Pontibacter liquoris: one gene and its partner. The protein of the gene in region 1 binds, or shares a complex with, the protein of each later gene. Links are inferred from orthologs where the notes say so. Each region holds a gene or a part of one and is shown on either strand. Other genes may lie near its edges. The genes, in order: smc and LWL52_RS13980.

Region 1 (8,326 bases):
TACGCTGGGCAAAAGCAGGCTGCGTACCGAAACGGCCGCTTTGGTGGCCTGCCACACGCTACATGTACTGCACGATGTGCTGGCCCCGTTATAAAGTATGGCGAACGTTTAAAGCACCGGATTATGAAAAAAAGCATCCTCCTGTTTCTGCTCTTTGCCGTTGTGGCAGCGCCTGAATTGCTGGCCCAGAACCCGGGCTTTAAAATTGCCAAGCTCAAGTATAACGGCGGCGGCGACTGGTATGCCAATAAAACTTCGTTGCCCAACCTGATCCAATTTTGTAACCGGAACCTGAACATGAACATCGCCCCCGAAGATGAGGTGGTGGAGGTCGGAAGCCCGGAATTGTTCAGCTACCCGTTCGTGCATATGACGGGGCACGGGAACGTTGTTTTTTCGGATGCAGAAGCGCAGAACCTGCGCAAATACCTGCTAAGCGGCGGCTTTCTGCACATCGACGATAACTATGGCTTAGATAAATTTATCAGGCGGGAGATGAAGAAGGTCTTCCCCGAACACGAGTTTGTAGAATTGCCTTTTGATCACCCGATCTACAAGCAGAAATTTACGTTTGCGCACGGCCTGCCCAAAATACACGAGCACGATAACAAGCCGCCTCAGGGCTTTGGCATCATTCACGAAGGCAGGCTGGTGTGCTTTTATACCTATGAAACGGACCTGGGCAATGGCTGGGAAGACCAGGAAGTATACAACGATCCGGAAGCCAAAAGGCAGCAGGCCCTGCAAATGGGAGCCAACCTGTTAACCTATGTGCTCACCCATTATCAATAAGAAGATTTTACCCAGTTTACCGTAATTTATACCTGCTCCGGCTCACTCATACTTGCGCTTAAATATCTCCGATAGTATAAAAGCATCTTTGGCTGTGGTCGGGTTTCGCAAAAGCTCTTTGTAGGGCTGCTGCTTGGCCTGGACTTTATCGTAAGCATTGAAAGCTACCTGCCGGCGCTGCTGCGACTGCCGTAACACTTGCCGGGCCTCTGCCGGCTTCTCCCACGATAACTCTCTAACAGGCATTTCCTCGTAATTTATCACTACGGGCTGCGGCCTGGGTGTAAGTTCCTGCCGCACCTTTTCTTTGGCCGATTGTACCAGCACCTCTCCTTTTGCCAGCGGCTTTTGCGCTTTTGGCTGTAGCTCCCGCAACATGTCTTCCAGCGAAGTAGCTGGCCTGGGAGGCTGCAGCGGTTTGCCTTTGGAAGTATAGCGGGTGTCCTCGGGTAGATGGGCGTCGTCGGGTCCTTTAAACGCTTTCAGCCACTTGGTAAAGATCAGATAGGCAACCCCGAGTAAAATATAAAGTATGATTTTGAAATCTTCCATAGCGTATTTTTCTATTCCAAGATAAGCAATAAAGCAGCCCGATACAAATGGTGGGTCCGGCTTAGTTAGGCGCTCCATATACCACACATTAAACGCCTTTTACTGTGCAGCGGGTTCTTCCCGCACCGGGCAGCTCTGGCGCTGAGGTTATACTTTGCTCTTCCAAAAACAGCCCCTGCAAAATGCCAGCAGCAGAAAGATACAAACTGCGCCATAGCGCTGTATTTGAAGGATTCCATTCTATAACAGGGGCCAAAGTATAAATTTCTTTGCACCACTTCTCAGAAATCAGGCGTTCGGTTCATGCAGGTAACTAAAATACCCTTATTTTTGAGTTAGGTTTATAGATTTCCGCTAACGCGAATGCAAGTATCAAGATTAGAAATCAAAGGATTTAAAAGTTTCGGGGACAAGGTTGTTATCAATTTTGATAACGGCATAACCGGGATTGTAGGGCCAAACGGCTGTGGCAAGTCTAACATTGTGGATGCCATCCGCTGGGTGCTGGGCGAGCAGAAAACCCGCAACCTGCGCTCTGATAAAATGGAGAACGTGATCTTTAACGGCTCCAAAACCCGTAAACCGGTGCAGCTGGCCGAGGTGTCGATCACGTTCGACAACAACCGTGGCGTGCTGCCCACCGAGTACTCGCAGGTAACGGTAACCCGCAAATACTACCGCAACGGCGACAGCGAGTATATGCTCAACGGCGTCACCTGCCGCCTCAAAGACATCAACGAGCTTTTCCTGGATACGGGCATCGGCTCGGACAGCTACGCCATCATCGAGCTGAAAATGGTGGATGAGATCCTGAACGATAAGGAAAACTCCCGCCGCCTTTTGTTCGAGGAAGCCGCCGGCATTTCGAAGTTCAAGGTGCGCAAAAAGCAAACCCTCAAAAAGCTGGAAGAAACCGACGCTGACCTGGAACGCGTGGAAGATGTGCTTTTCGAGATCGGCAAGAACATGAAAACGCTGGAACGGCAGGCAAAGCAGGCCATCCGGTATTTCCAGTTGAAAGAAGATTACAAGAAACACAGCCTGGAATATGCGCGGCGCAATGTATCCCAGTTTCAACAAACGCTGGAGCGCCTGGAACAGGATGTGCAGCAGGAAAGCACGTTAAAGGAAAACTATATTGCGGCTGTTACCGAAGCGGAAGAAGCTATTGCAGACCAGAAGCAGGAACTGAACCAGACCCAGGAGCAACTGGCCGAGATGCAGAAATCCATGCAGGTGCAAACGGCAAAACTGCGCCAGCTGGAAAATGATATCAAGCTACGTTCCGAGCGCAGCCTGTTTCTGAAAGAGCGCGTGCAGCAGCTGCGCATGCAGATAAGCCAGGATACGGCTACCCTCGACCATACCCAGCAAAGTATAGCTGACCTACGCGAGGAACTGGAAACCGTGCAGGAGCAGTTTGCAGACGCCGAGGAACAGGTTGGCGAGCTGAAAGAGCAGGTGCAGGAAGCAAACGAGCAAAAGATGACGCTGCAGGATGCCTTCCAGGAACTGACGCAGCAGCAGAAAGCAAAGCAGAACGAAGTATACCAGCTCAACAAATCACTGGAGATCAGCCAGGTGCAGATCCAAAGTATAAACCTGGAGCTGGAGCGTATGCAGCAGCAGCAGCTCACCGCCGACGAAGATGCCCGTTTATTTATGGAGCAACTGCAGGAGGCGCAGCTTAACCTGGAAGAGCGCACCACCTTGCTTGTGCAATTGCAGGCCCGGGAAGAGTCGCTGCTGGAGAGCATCGAAAAAACAGAGCATGATATTGAAGCGCTTAAAACGCAACTGGTAGACCTGAACCGGATGCTGGACGCCCGCCAGAATCAGTATACCCTGACCCGCTCGCTGGTCGAGAACATGGAAGGTTTTCCGGAAGCGATCAAGTTTTTGTGCCAGGCAGAAGGCTGGTCCAAGCGGGCTCCTCTCCTTTCTGATATCATCTCCAGCAAGCCTGATTATAAGCCGCTTATCGAGAGTTACCTCGAGCCCTACATGAACTTCTTTGTGGTAGATTCGCTAGCTGATGCGCTGGAAGCAACCAGCCTGCTGAAGCAGGAAAACAAAGGGCGCGCCAACTTCATCATCCTCTCCGAAGTGGAAGAGCTGGAGCCAACGGCCACTTTCAGCGAAGGCAAACTGGTAGCGGCCTACGAGGTGGTTTCGGCAGATAAGAAGTATGGCAGCCTGCTGAAGTATATGCTCAACAACGTATACATCAGCGAGGATACGGAAGACGATTTCTCTTCTGAAGATTACCGCACGATTATTCTTAAAGATGGCTCGGCCATCAAAAAGCCGCTGAGCTTATCCGGCGGTACTGTGGGCTTGTTCGATGGTAACCGGTTAGGCCGCAAGCAAAACCTGGCGCAACTGGAAGAGGAAGTAGCCGCGCTCACCAAACAGGTAGACCTGCTGCAGAGCCGCATTAACACGCAAAACCAGATCCTGCTTAACTATAAAGGAGAGTCGCAGAAAGAGCCCATCAAACTGATCGAAAAAGAAGTAGCCCGTTTGCAGCAGGACCTGCTCACTGTGCGCATCAAGCATGAGCAGCACCAGCAAAACCAGCGCAACTTCGATCAGAAGCAGGACGAGCTGCAGGAGCGCCTCTACGCCCTGCGGGAACAAACGCAGGAAGTGTCGCCGCAGGCAGCGGCAGACCAGCAGGAATTGCAGCGCCTGGAAGAAGAACTGGCCGTTTACACCAACCAGCTCAATCAGCAGCAGGAACAGATCGCGGTGATTTCGGGCAGGTATAACCAGGAAAACATTACGTTCCATCACCTGAAGAACCGCCTGGCCAGTTTGCAGCAGGAGATCAGCTACAAGCAGAAAACGGTAGAAACAAACCAGGAGCGCATCACCGGTTTTAAACAGGAATTGGTAAAATCGGAAGAGGAAATTGCCGGAGCAGATAGCTTTATTTTCGAAAATCAGGCCGTGGTGGAAACAATGGTGGAAGCCCGCCGCGAGTATGGCTATGAACTGGAGGAGATCGAGAAGCAATACTTTAGCCTGCGCGGCGAGCTGGACGAGAAAGAGAAAGTGATCCGGGAGCTGCAACGCAAACGCCAGAATGCCGATGAGTTGCTGATGCGCATGCAGCAGGCCAAAAACGATACGCAGCTCAAGCTGGTGGCTATAAAAGAGCGCCTGGCAGCAGAATTCAATATTTCGGACGAAGACTTTGCCAGCCCGGCACCGGAAGCCGAACTGCTGATACCCCTCTCGAATGATGAGTTGAGCAAGCACATAGCAGAAACCAAAAGTGCGCTCGATAAAATGGGACCGGTAAACGCCATGGCGGCCGAAGCCTATACCGAGATCGAGGAGCGGAACACCTTTATTACTGAGCAACGCAACGACCTGGTTAATGCCAAGAACATCCTCATCGACACCATCAACGAAATTGACTCGGTGGCCAAAGAGAAGTTCATGGATGCCTTTAACCAGATAAAGCAGAACTTTATACTTGTGTTCCGCAGCCTGTTCACCGAAGAGGATAACTGCGACCTTGTGATCTCCGACCCGAGCAACCCGCTTGAATCCAAGATCGAGATCATGGCCCAGCCAAAAGGCAAGCGCCCGCTTACGATCAACCAGCTATCTGGAGGCGAGAAAACGCTGACAGCTATCTCGCTGCTATTCTCGATTTACCTGCTCAAGCCGGCACCATTCTGTATTTTTGACGAAGTGGATGCCCCGCTCGACGATGCCAATATCGACAAGTTCAACAACATTATCCGCAAATTCTCGCAGGACTCGCAGTTTATTGTGGTAACGCACAACAAGCGCACCATGGCCTCGACCGATGTAATGTATGGCATCACCATGATCGAAGCCGGTATCTCCCGCGTTATACCTGTAGACTTAAGGCAGATCGCTTAGTATAATCTTTCGATAAAAAAGAGCCGCAGCTAAAACGTTAGCTGCGGCTCTTTTCATTTATACTTATTTCTATTTTTTACCTCAGGTAGCAATTTACAAATGCTCTGTAAGTATAAACCCACCCTAATCCGTCCATGAAGGTGAATCACCTACTATCCTGGGGCATGTGTCAACTTGTGCTTACTACCCTGATTAGAGTATACTTGTAAAAAAAAGATCAAGCAAAGGTTTATCACTTCTAATCTTGTTTTACCTGGCAACACAAGCTAATTCTTGGGCTAGTGAATCAGGTAATTAGTTGATGTCACTAACGATCTTGCTCTGTCAAAAACAGTTGATGCTGTATTTTTTTCGGGAGTTTGGATCGTACCAATTCATACGACTGCTTAACATAAGATTCCCACTCCTGCATAGATAACCGCCCCCACTCCTGCACCTGCACCCATTTGTTCCGCGCCATGTAGGGTGCCGGAATCACTTGCGGTGAGCTGGAAAGCTCGTCAAACTCTTCCTCTCTTACTTTAAACGATACCGCATGGGGTGCTTCCAGCGAAGTGACACAAAACATCTTGCCTGCTACCGAAAAGCAAAGATCAGCGCCCCACTTGATGTCTTCGCTTACGCCGGGTAATTGCAAGCAGCATTCGCGCAGCTTTTCTATGTCCATTGATTTATATTAAGTATAAAAAGAATAGCTTATTGTGAAAGAAACTTGAGTCTATACCTAGCGAACGCCGTTTTCAGGAAAGCGCCCAGACTTAGTACGGTAAAAGGCTTGGATCTTCTCCAGGTCAGCATCAAAATCACCTGAAGGATAAATGGTTGGTCCGATACCTGCTTCTTTTTTAGCATAATCCAGGTAGCCCAACACGATCGGAACGCCTGCCCCCTCGGCCACATAATAAAACCCACGGCGCCAGCGGGGCTGGTATTTTCGGGTGCCTTCCGGGGTTACCATCACGCACATGTCCTGGCCAGGTCGCTCATCGAAAATCCTGATCATGGCATCTACCATGCGCGTGTTTTTGGAACGGTCGATGGGCAGTGCGCCCATGCGCCGGAGCAAGCCGCCGAAAGGGAAGCCCATGAACTCCTTTTTGATTGTGAACCGAATCGGAGCATCCATCAGGTAAAAGGCAGCGCGGGCATAGATAAAATCCCAGTTACTGGTATGTGGGGCAGCCACCATCACACAGCGTCTGTTCTCGGGAGTAAGCCCCCCGTGTAATGTCCAGCCCGATACTTTAAAGATGAGCTTGGATAGATATTTTGCAAACATGGTTTATGTAGGTATAAGCGCCTGTCACCGTTACCGCTCCTCAGCAGCAGGGTCAATGGCAGCTTAAATATAAGGTATAAATTCCTACATACCCCTATTTACAAGGCCTGCTTGATAACATTTGCTCTTTTGCGAAGCAAATAAGCCTGTACGCCAAAGCCCAGCATAGGTCCATAAGTGATGTAAGACTTTCCGTTTTCGATCTGTTTGAAATAACGCACGGAAAGGAGGGGCTCGAGCGAGAACTTTTCATTAAAAAAGTAAGCATAGCCTACGCCCAGCGCACCCGCGTACAGGTTGTTCTTCTCGCCTGTCGAAAAGTTTAGCAAGCCCATCTCAAGCGAGAGCTCACCAAATACCCCGTTATCCAGGTAATAGCGCGTAAAGGGCCCTGCCAGCAGCATGGTTTTCCGGAAAGGTTTGTTTTGCTCGGCATTGGAGGTAATTTTCAGGCTTTCATGATTCATGGTGATGTTGAGTCCAACGGCGAAATCATGGAGCAGAAAATAGCCGTTTTTAGCCTGCAGCATGGCCTGTATCTTGGTGCCCTCTACCGTCTGGCCGGGGAGGCTCAACTCATCAGTCATTTTATCAGCCGTGGCATTCAGGGTACCCCCAATCAGGATGGAACCCTGCTTTATCTTGGCATTCATGATGAAACTTTTGTTTTCCTGCGCCAAAAGGGTGATGGGCAGAAAAAAGAGCAGGAATAAAAATGAACGCATAAGTCAGGATTGGTTTTGAGCTTATACGTAAATCAGCAAAGGTTATGTTCTATAAATTACAGATTTTTATAGCAAAAATTATAATTTAGGATTATTTATATAGTAGCTGCTTAATATGCCGTTCCATTTGCATGGTATAGCGGTAGCCGATATCAAAAATCTCATCTGCTTTCCGGTAATTGACCAGCCTGTAGTATTTCAGCTCCTGCGGCTCCAGCAACATATCACACATAGGAATCCGTAGTTTCACATTGTTGTTGATGGCAAGCAGCACGGTCCGTTCCAGCATACTCCGGAAAGAAGTAACCTGCGCCTGATGGTTAACAGGATTCACATGCACGCCAATCTTAACATCGCAGTTATTATAAAGCGGATCAACGGGAAGGTTGTTGAGCAGCCCGCCATCGTTGAGCAGCTTGCCGTTAAAGGAAACAGGCTGATAAAGGATAGGCACGGCAGCGGAGGCCATCAGTGGCCGGATGAGCTCACCGGAAGAAAAGTAGGCGGTCACGCCTTCGTTCATCTCGGTAGCACTCACCACTACAGGAAGCTTTAGATCTTCGAAAGTAGCATTTTCGCCCAGGTGTTGCTTATACAGCTTTTCCACTTCAGCCAGGTGCATCAGCCCGATCTTGCCAAAAGTAGGCCGGACGATCTTAAAGATGCTCAGTTCTTTGATCAGCTTCAGGATTTCATCAGGCGTAAAGCCGGCGGCGTAAAAAACACCCGCAATAGCCCCCGAGCTAACCCCGGAAATCATGCTAATCTTTAGCCCCAGTTCATCAAATGCTTTTAATACACCCAGGTGTGCAATGCCTCTGGCGCCACCGCCAGACAAGGCTAGTCCTATCCGCATGCTTATACTTCGTTCAGGGGAAAGGTGCTGCCCAGGCGGATTCCTTTTTCGGTTTGCTGCACAGTACAGCATTCATTCACCGCATCGTGCTCCAGGTACAGCACATATTCTTCCCGGGCGGCCTGCTCCAGGAAAGCAGCTTTCTCATCCAAGGTTAACAGCGGGCGGGTATCATAGCCCATTACATAAGGCAGCGGAATATGCCCTGTGGAAGGCAGCAGA
Region 2 (7,196 bases), on another replicon or contig:
AAGTTGGGAAGTTAAAGAGTTAGAAAGTTAAAAAGGGAAGATGACTTTCTAACTCTTTAACTTTTAAATTTCTAACTTAAAAGATCGTTTCGGCAAATTTCTGGATGGCTTTGCGGGTCTCGGATGTCCGCTCGAACATGCCCATGTGGCCGGTTTTCTCCAGGAAGTATACCATGCTGTTACCGGGTAGGTGGCATTGCTCCAGGGCTTTATCCAGTGGCACGGCGGCATCTTCTTTGCCAAAGATAAACAGCACCGAAAATTTTGCCGCACGCAGCACATCGGTGCGGTCGGGGCGGTCACGCATGGCGGCAAGAGCACCTATAACGCTTTTCTTTGGCGTAGCACGGCCAATTTCCTTCATCATCTCGATCTCAGGTTTGAGGCGTTCGCGGTTTTCACGGTAGAAAAGAGGCTCCACAAACGGGTTGATAAAGTTCTTGACGCCATGGCGCTCCACGTAGGAGATGGTTTTGTCGCGGTTTTCCTTTTTCTCATCGGTATCGGGCAGGGCGGAGGAGTGGAAAAGACAAAGTCCCTGCAGCAACGGGCCATACTTCTCCGCAAAAGCCATACTCACATAGCCGCCCATCGAGTGCCCGATCAGCAAATACTTTTGAATGCCCAGTTCGTCCAACTGCCGCTTCACATCATCAGCCATACTTTCCATCGTATAGCTGCTCACGGCATGGGTGTTGGCGCCAAAGCCGGGCAGGTCGAGGGCAACGGTCCGGAACTGTTGCTGCAGGGGGCGCATAAAGTCCGTCCATACTTCTTTGCTCTCGCAGAAGCCGTGCAGAAAAACCAATGCGTCGCCGGTACCGGCATCGAGGTAAGTGTTAGCCATTTTTGTCTGAATCAGGATTTACAGGATTTTAGGATGAACAGGATGATCTTCAAAAGTATAAAATGGAGTTAAAATTTGCTTCTACTACCCTTTATACCTGCTGTTGAATATCTTTTTGTATTGCAGGCTGCTTGCTCCAAAATTAATGAGAAGACCTACGGGCATGTTGTAGGCAAAAACATAATTCTTAGCCTGCGCCAGGTGTACGTCTTCCAGGTTTACTAGCGCCTTAAGCTCAACCACGATGTTATTCTCAACTATAAAATCAGCTCTGCGGCTACCTACTTCAACTTTGTTGTAAAATATTGTCTGTTCTTTCTCCCGGTCGAAACCTAACCCGGCATGCTCCAGTTCTATCGCTAAACATCGCTGATAAATTATTTCCTGAAAGCCATTGCCCATAGTGTTATGAACTCTCATGGCACAGCCAATTATTTTAAATGTGAAATCATCCAACTGCATGAAGTCCTATACGACATCAACTATGATTATTTAGTTTTTCAAACAGAAATCCTGTCCATCCTTTCATCCTGTAAATCCTGATTCAGACAAAATAAAAGGTCTCACAAGTATAACACCTGTGAGACCTTTTATCTAAAATTTAAAATCTAACGTCTAAAACCTACGCTATACTTTCACCGGCACGCCCAGCAGTTGGCGAACGGTGTTTTCGATTGCGGTAGGATCGAAGCCGGCTTCTTTCTGAAGTTCCAGCTGGGAGCCGTGCTCGAAGATCGCATCCGGAATGCCCAAGCGTTTTACCTGTGCCGTGTAGCCGTTGTCGACCATAAACTCCAGCACTGCGCTTCCGAAACCGCCGGGCAGGCAGCCGTCTTCCACGGTAATCACCTTGTCATACTTGCTGAAAATATGGTGAAGCAGTTCCTCGTCCAGTGGCTTGGCAAAACGCATGTCGTAGTGGCCCGGTTTGATGCCCTCGTAACCAAGTTTCTGGCAAACATCTACGGCATAGTTGCCGATGTGGCCAAAGGTCAGGATAGCCACTTCTTCGCCTTCCTGCACCGTACGGCCCTTGCCCACTTCGATCAGTTCCAGCGGGGTGCGCCACTGCGGCATCACGCCTTCGCCACGTGGGTAGCGGATGGTAAACGGACCGGCGCCGTCCTGTGAGGCCGTATACATTAAATTGCGCAGTTCCTGCTCGTTCATCGGAGCCGATACCACCATGTTGGGCAGACAGCGCATAAAGGCAATATCGTACGCACCGTGATGGGTAGGGCCGTCGGCGCCGGCAAAACCGGCCCGGTCGAGGCAGAACACCACGTGCAGGTTCTGGAGGCACACGTCGTGCACCACCTGGTCATAGCCGCGCTGCATAAATGAGCTGTACACGTTGCAGAACGGCACCAGCCCCTGCGTAGCTAAACCAGCTGAAAACGTAACGGCGTGCTGCTCGGCAATGCCCACGTCAAAGGCACGGTCGGGCATGGCTTCCATCATGATATTAAGCGAGCAGCCCGACGGCATGGCCGGGGTAATACCCATGATCTTAGGGTTTTGCTCGGCCAGTTCTACCATCGTATGGCCAAACACATCCTGGTACTTGGGTGGCTGCGGCGTGTCAAAATGTTTTTTGTAGATCTCGCCCGTGATCTTGTCGAACGTGCCGGGCGCGTGCCATTTGGTTTGCTCTTTCTCGGCCAGGGCAAAGCCTTTGCCTTTGGTGGTAACGCAATGCAGAATTTTCGGACCCGGAATGTGTTTTAAGTCTTCCAGTACCGATACCAGATGGTTGATGTCGTGGCCGTCGATTGGGCCGAAATAGCGGAACTTCAACGACTCGAACAGGTTGCTTTGCTTGAGCAGGGTAGCTTTAACGCCGCTTTCCACTTTAGAGGCGATGTGCTGTGCATTGGGGCCGAACTTGCTGATTTTGCCCAGCACGTTCCAGATCTCGTCGCGCACTTTGTTATAGGTGCGGGAGGTTGTAATGTCGGTTAAATATTCTTTGAGTGCGCCTACATTCGGGTCAATGCTCATGCAGTTGTCGTTGAGCACCACCAGCAGATCGGCGTTGGCTACGCCGGCGTGGTTCAGGGCTTCAAACGCCATGCCGCCCGTCATGGCACCATCGCCGATCACGGCAATGTGGTGGCGGTTAAACTCGTGCTTATACTTGGAGGCGACCGCCATGCCCAGGGCTGCCGAAATAGACGTGCTGGAGTGGCCTACGCCAAAGGTATCGTATTCGCTTTCTTTGCGTTTTGGAAAGCCGGAGATGCCGCCATACTTGCGGTTAGTATGGAAAATATCGCGGCGACCCGTTAAGATCTTATGCCCGTAGGCCTGGTGCCCCACATCCCACACCAGCTGGTCGTAGGGTGTGTTATAGACATAATGCAGCGCCGTAGTGAGCTCCACCACCCCCAGGCTGGCCCCAAAATGACCGCCATGGATGGAAACAACATCAATGATATACTGCCGTAGTTCCTGGCTCACCTGCAGCAGCTCTTCGGGCTTTAATTTCCGAAGGTCGGCAGGTGATTGAATAGAGGCGAGCAGCTCTCCGGGTTTAATGATCATAGAATTGTCTTTATAGACCTCTAACAAAATAAATCAGCTTTAGTTTACGATCTCCGGCAAAGCAGAAATCATACCCTTTCAACCAATTTGTAAAGGTAATAAAATAAAAAAAACTAGCAGCCCTTTTAGCGCCTTTCCCAACTTACGCAGCCGGTTAATTCAAGTTCTGAAATATAGTATAAACTATATTATTGCCTTTGCGAACCGTTCGGGCCTGCCTCTCAAATGCACAGCCTCCGGACCGGGGTGTGCAAAGTTATACTTGCGCGATGTAAAAGTTGTTCTGAAGGAGGCCGTCCATCGGTGAGGGGCAAGGCTTTAGGCAGCCATAGGCGCATTCTGGCGAAAAAGATTAATTTTGTGGACGGCGCAGCGTTAGGTGTGTAACGGAAGCAGGAGGAAAGAATAGCAACAGGCCAGTAAATCCTCAGGCAGCGATTTATACCTGGCTTATACTTCTGCTGATGCTGCCCGGCATTTTAATGGTATTTGCTTATTAAGACGTATAAAGGTGAGTTTCGAGATTAAATTACCGTTGTTTGAGGGGCCCTTTGACTTGCTGCTCTTCTTTATCGAGCGTGATGAGCTGGACATCCACGATATTCCGATCTTTCAGATCACCAACGAGTTTATCGGCTATATCCGGCAGCTGGAGCAGCTCAACATCGAAGTAGCCAGCGACTTTATCCTTACGGCCGCCACGCTGATGCGCATCAAAGCGAAAATGCTGCTGCCGCGCGCCGATAAAGACGAACAAGGCAACGAGATTGACCCCCGTCAGGAACTGGTGCAGCACCTGCTGGAGTATAAAAAGTATAAAAGCGTTATTCCGGACCTGGCCCAGATGGAGGAGCAGCGCATGGCCCAGGAAAACCGCGGCAACATACACCCTGAGCTGCAGCAGATTGCCAATGCCAACCACTTTGAGTACGAGCTGCAGGACCTGAACCTGTACAAGCTCATGCGGGTGTTCGAAAAAGTGATGGTGCGCTACGAGGAAGAGCAGAACCGGCCCAAGCATACCGTTATTACCTACCCTTATACCCTGGAAGAGCAGCGGGACATTATTCTGCACATGGTGCAGCAGCGCCGCCAGCTCGCTTTCTCACAGCTCATTGCCGAGTTCCCGGACAAAATAGGCATGATCTTCAACTTCCTGGCTATTCTCGACATGCTGCAGCTCAACATAATTGGCGTGGAAGTAGGCGAGGGCTTCAACGATTTTATTATTACCAGGGCAGAAGGGCAGGCCACCCAGGTAACACAACTGTTTGTCGAATAGCCAGCACAATCGTTGGTTAAATGCCCGGTAAGCCTCGTATAGCACTTACCCGGCACAACCTAATTTGTTTTTTGCCCTGCGCCGCGCCGCAGGCAAAGAGCCGCACTACCTACATGGACCAGAACAAGAAGACCATATTAAAAAGCTTTAGCCCTGTTAAGATCCTGATACCAGTGTTGTTGGGACTTGCCGCTACGGCCTGGCTTTTTATCAAGGATGATAAGCTCAACGACCTGAAAGGCATTACCGAGGCGCACTGGGGCTGGCTGCTGGCCGCCATCGTGGTGCTCATCATCCGCGATGCCGGCTACATGTACCGCATCCGCCACCTCACCGACAAGTTTCTGACCTGGCGCAACAGCATCGATGTGATCATGCTCTGGGAATTTGCCTCGGCCGTTACCCCATCGGTGGTGGGCGGCACCACGGTGGCGACCATCATCCTTAACAAAGAAGGCATTCCGCTGGGCAAGTCGCTGGCTTACGTCATGTTCACGGCCGTGCTCGATAACATGTTCTTTATACTGGCCGCACCCATTGCCCTGCTGGCCACGCAAGGAGAGGTGTTCCCTACCTTTGGCCTGGACCCTTCCTATATTTCGCAACTCAAAGCGGCCTTTTACATCAGCTACGGCCTGATAGCAGTGTATACCTTTATGATGATCTATGCGCTGTTTATCCGGCCCCGTGCTTTTAAATGGCTGTTGCTCAAAATAACGTCTATCCGTTTTCTGCGCAAGTGGCGGGTAAGCGCTTTCCAGCACGGCAATGAAATTATCTGGGCTTCCGAGCAGCTGAAAGGCAATACGGCCGGCTACTGGACCAAGGCGATCGTGTCTACTTTATTTGTCTGGTGCGCGCGTTATTTCTTACTAAACTGCCTTATTGCCGCTTTTGTAGACATCAGCCTGAGCGAACACCTGCTCATCATTTCCCGCAACCTCATTTTCTGGATCGTGATGCTGATCGCTATTACGCCGGGCGGCGCAGGCATTGTGGAGATGGCTTTTCCGAGCTTCTTCGGCTTGTTTCTGGGTGCCTACAGCAGCATTGTGGTGGTGCTCTACCGCCTCATTACCTACTATCCGTACCTGGTGCTGGGCTCCATTTTCCTTCCAAAATGGATCGCCAAGGTATTCGGCAGGCAGCAGGAGACTGAAGTGCGGGTATAGGCTAGCGGCTACCCAAGCACTAATCATGTAGCACTACTAAGTATAAAATGAAAGCCATCATTATAGGAGGAGGTATTGGCGGTTTGTGTGCAGCTATTGCCCTGCAGCAGCAACAGATCACAACCACGGTTTACGAAGTGGCGCCGGAACTGAAACCCGTGGGTGCCGGCGTAGGCCTGGCAGCCAATGCCATACAGGGGCTGCAGCGCCTGGGCGTGGCCGAAGAGGTGGTGGCGCGAGGCAAGCAGCTCACCAGCCTGGTCATGTTTGATGCTGCTGGCAAGGTGATCAGCAACATGGATACCCAGCCCCTGAGTAGCAAGTATGGCATCAATAATTTCGTCATCCACCGGGCCGACCTGCACGCCGTGCTCCACCAGCACCTGCAACCCGGTACGCTGGTGCTGAACAAGCGCTGCCAACGTATAGATCAGCAAAACGGACAGGTGACCGTGACCTTTACAGACGGCACCCAGGCTACCGCCGACCTGCTGATCGCTGCCGACGGCATTAACTCGGTGGTGCGCCGGCAACTGGTGCCACAAAGCAAGCCCCGTTATGCCGGCTATACCTGCTGGCGCGCTGTGATTCAAAATCCGGGAGTAGCGCTCAACGAGATGATATCGGCCGAAACCTGGGCGCCGCAGGGCCGCGTAGGCATGGCGCCGCTGCCAGGCAACCGCATTTACTGGTACGCCTGCATTAATGCGCCCGAAGCGAATGAACGGATGCGGCAACTCACGCCGGCGCAACTGGCGCAGCACTTTACCGGCGTACACCCGCCGGTGCCCACTGTGCTGGCTGCTGCCAGGCCTGAACAGCTCATCTGGGGCGATATTTACGATTTAAAACCGCTCCGAAAGTTTGCGTACGGGCGGGTGCTGCTGTTGGGCGACGCAGCCCACGCCACTACGCCCAACATGGGCCAGGGCGCCTGCCAGGCCATAGAAGATGCCGTGGTGCTGGGGCAATGCCTGGGGCAGGAAACACGTATAGACAAGGCGCTGGTAAGGTATGAGCGGCGGCGGCTGGCCCGCACCGCCAAGGTTATCCGGCTATCGAGGATGTTAGGGGCTGTATCACAGTGGCAGAACCCGTTGCTGGCCGGCGCCCGTGATGCGCTGTTCCGGCTGATGCCGCGGCAGGTAGAACAAAGCCAGATGGAATGGCTGTACGGGGTAGATTTTTAACCGGGTAGATTTTTAGTTAACTTGGGCTGTATGCAGCCACAATTTATACCTGCCGGCGCGCACGGGCACACAAGCCCTGGGCCGGGTGTCAGCCGCTAACGTACATCTCTATATTACAACCTATACCTTATGCGAAAGAACCTGCTGCTTCTACTGACTGT

Evidence for each region.
Region 2: the proteins of smc (region 1) and LWL52_RS13980 are in contact, whole or in part, in a crystal structure (PDB 3ZGX), measured with the Bacillus subtilis proteins. The link is inferred for Pontibacter liquoris from one-to-one orthologs.

The regions. Positions count from the first base shown.
Region 1 is NZ_JALEBG010000001.1:2,186,269-2,194,594, forward strand. What follows is about bases 1,350-5,444. They hold smc (chromosome segregation protein SMC), read left to right. Parts: upstream 1,350-1,707; coding sequence 1,708-5,244; downstream 5,245-5,444. Outside these bases: LWL52_RS09030 (16S rRNA (uracil(1498)-N(3))-methyltransferase), read left to right, coding at 1-94; LWL52_RS09035 (DUF4159 domain-containing protein), read left to right, coding at 124-792; LWL52_RS09040 (hypothetical protein), read right to left, coding at 835-1,344; LWL52_RS09050 (MmcQ/YjbR family DNA-binding protein), read right to left, coding at 5,552-5,911; LWL52_RS09055 (1-acyl-sn-glycerol-3-phosphate acyltransferase), read right to left, coding at 5,969-6,523; LWL52_RS09060 (hypothetical protein), read right to left, coding at 6,622-7,248; LWL52_RS09065 (patatin-like phospholipase family protein), read right to left, coding at 7,340-8,104; LWL52_RS09070 (MBL fold metallo-hydrolase), read right to left, coding at 8,107-8,326. UniProt on the Bacillus subtilis protein: Required for chromosome condensation and partitioning.
Region 2 is NZ_JALEBG010000002.1:145,850-153,045, reverse strand. What follows is about bases 2,823-5,787. They hold LWL52_RS13980 (segregation and condensation protein A), read left to right. Parts: upstream 2,823-3,902; coding sequence 3,903-4,673; downstream 4,674-5,787. Other genes in these bases: LWL52_RS13975 (lysylphosphatidylglycerol synthase transmembrane domain-containing protein), read left to right, coding at 4,787-5,787; dxs (1-deoxy-D-xylulose-5-phosphate synthase), read right to left, coding at 2,823-3,391. In the rest of the region: LWL52_RS13995 (alpha/beta fold hydrolase), read right to left, coding at 77-847; LWL52_RS13990 (GxxExxY protein), read right to left, coding at 932-1,309; more of dxs, read right to left, coding at 1,475-2,822; more of LWL52_RS13975, read left to right, coding at 5,788-5,845; LWL52_RS13970 (FAD-dependent monooxygenase), read left to right, coding at 5,893-7,035; LWL52_RS13965 (hypothetical protein), read left to right, coding at 7,165-7,196. UniProt on the Bacillus subtilis protein: Participates in chromosomal partition during cell division. May act via the formation of a condensin-like complex containing Smc and ScpB that pull DNA away from mid-cell into both cell halves.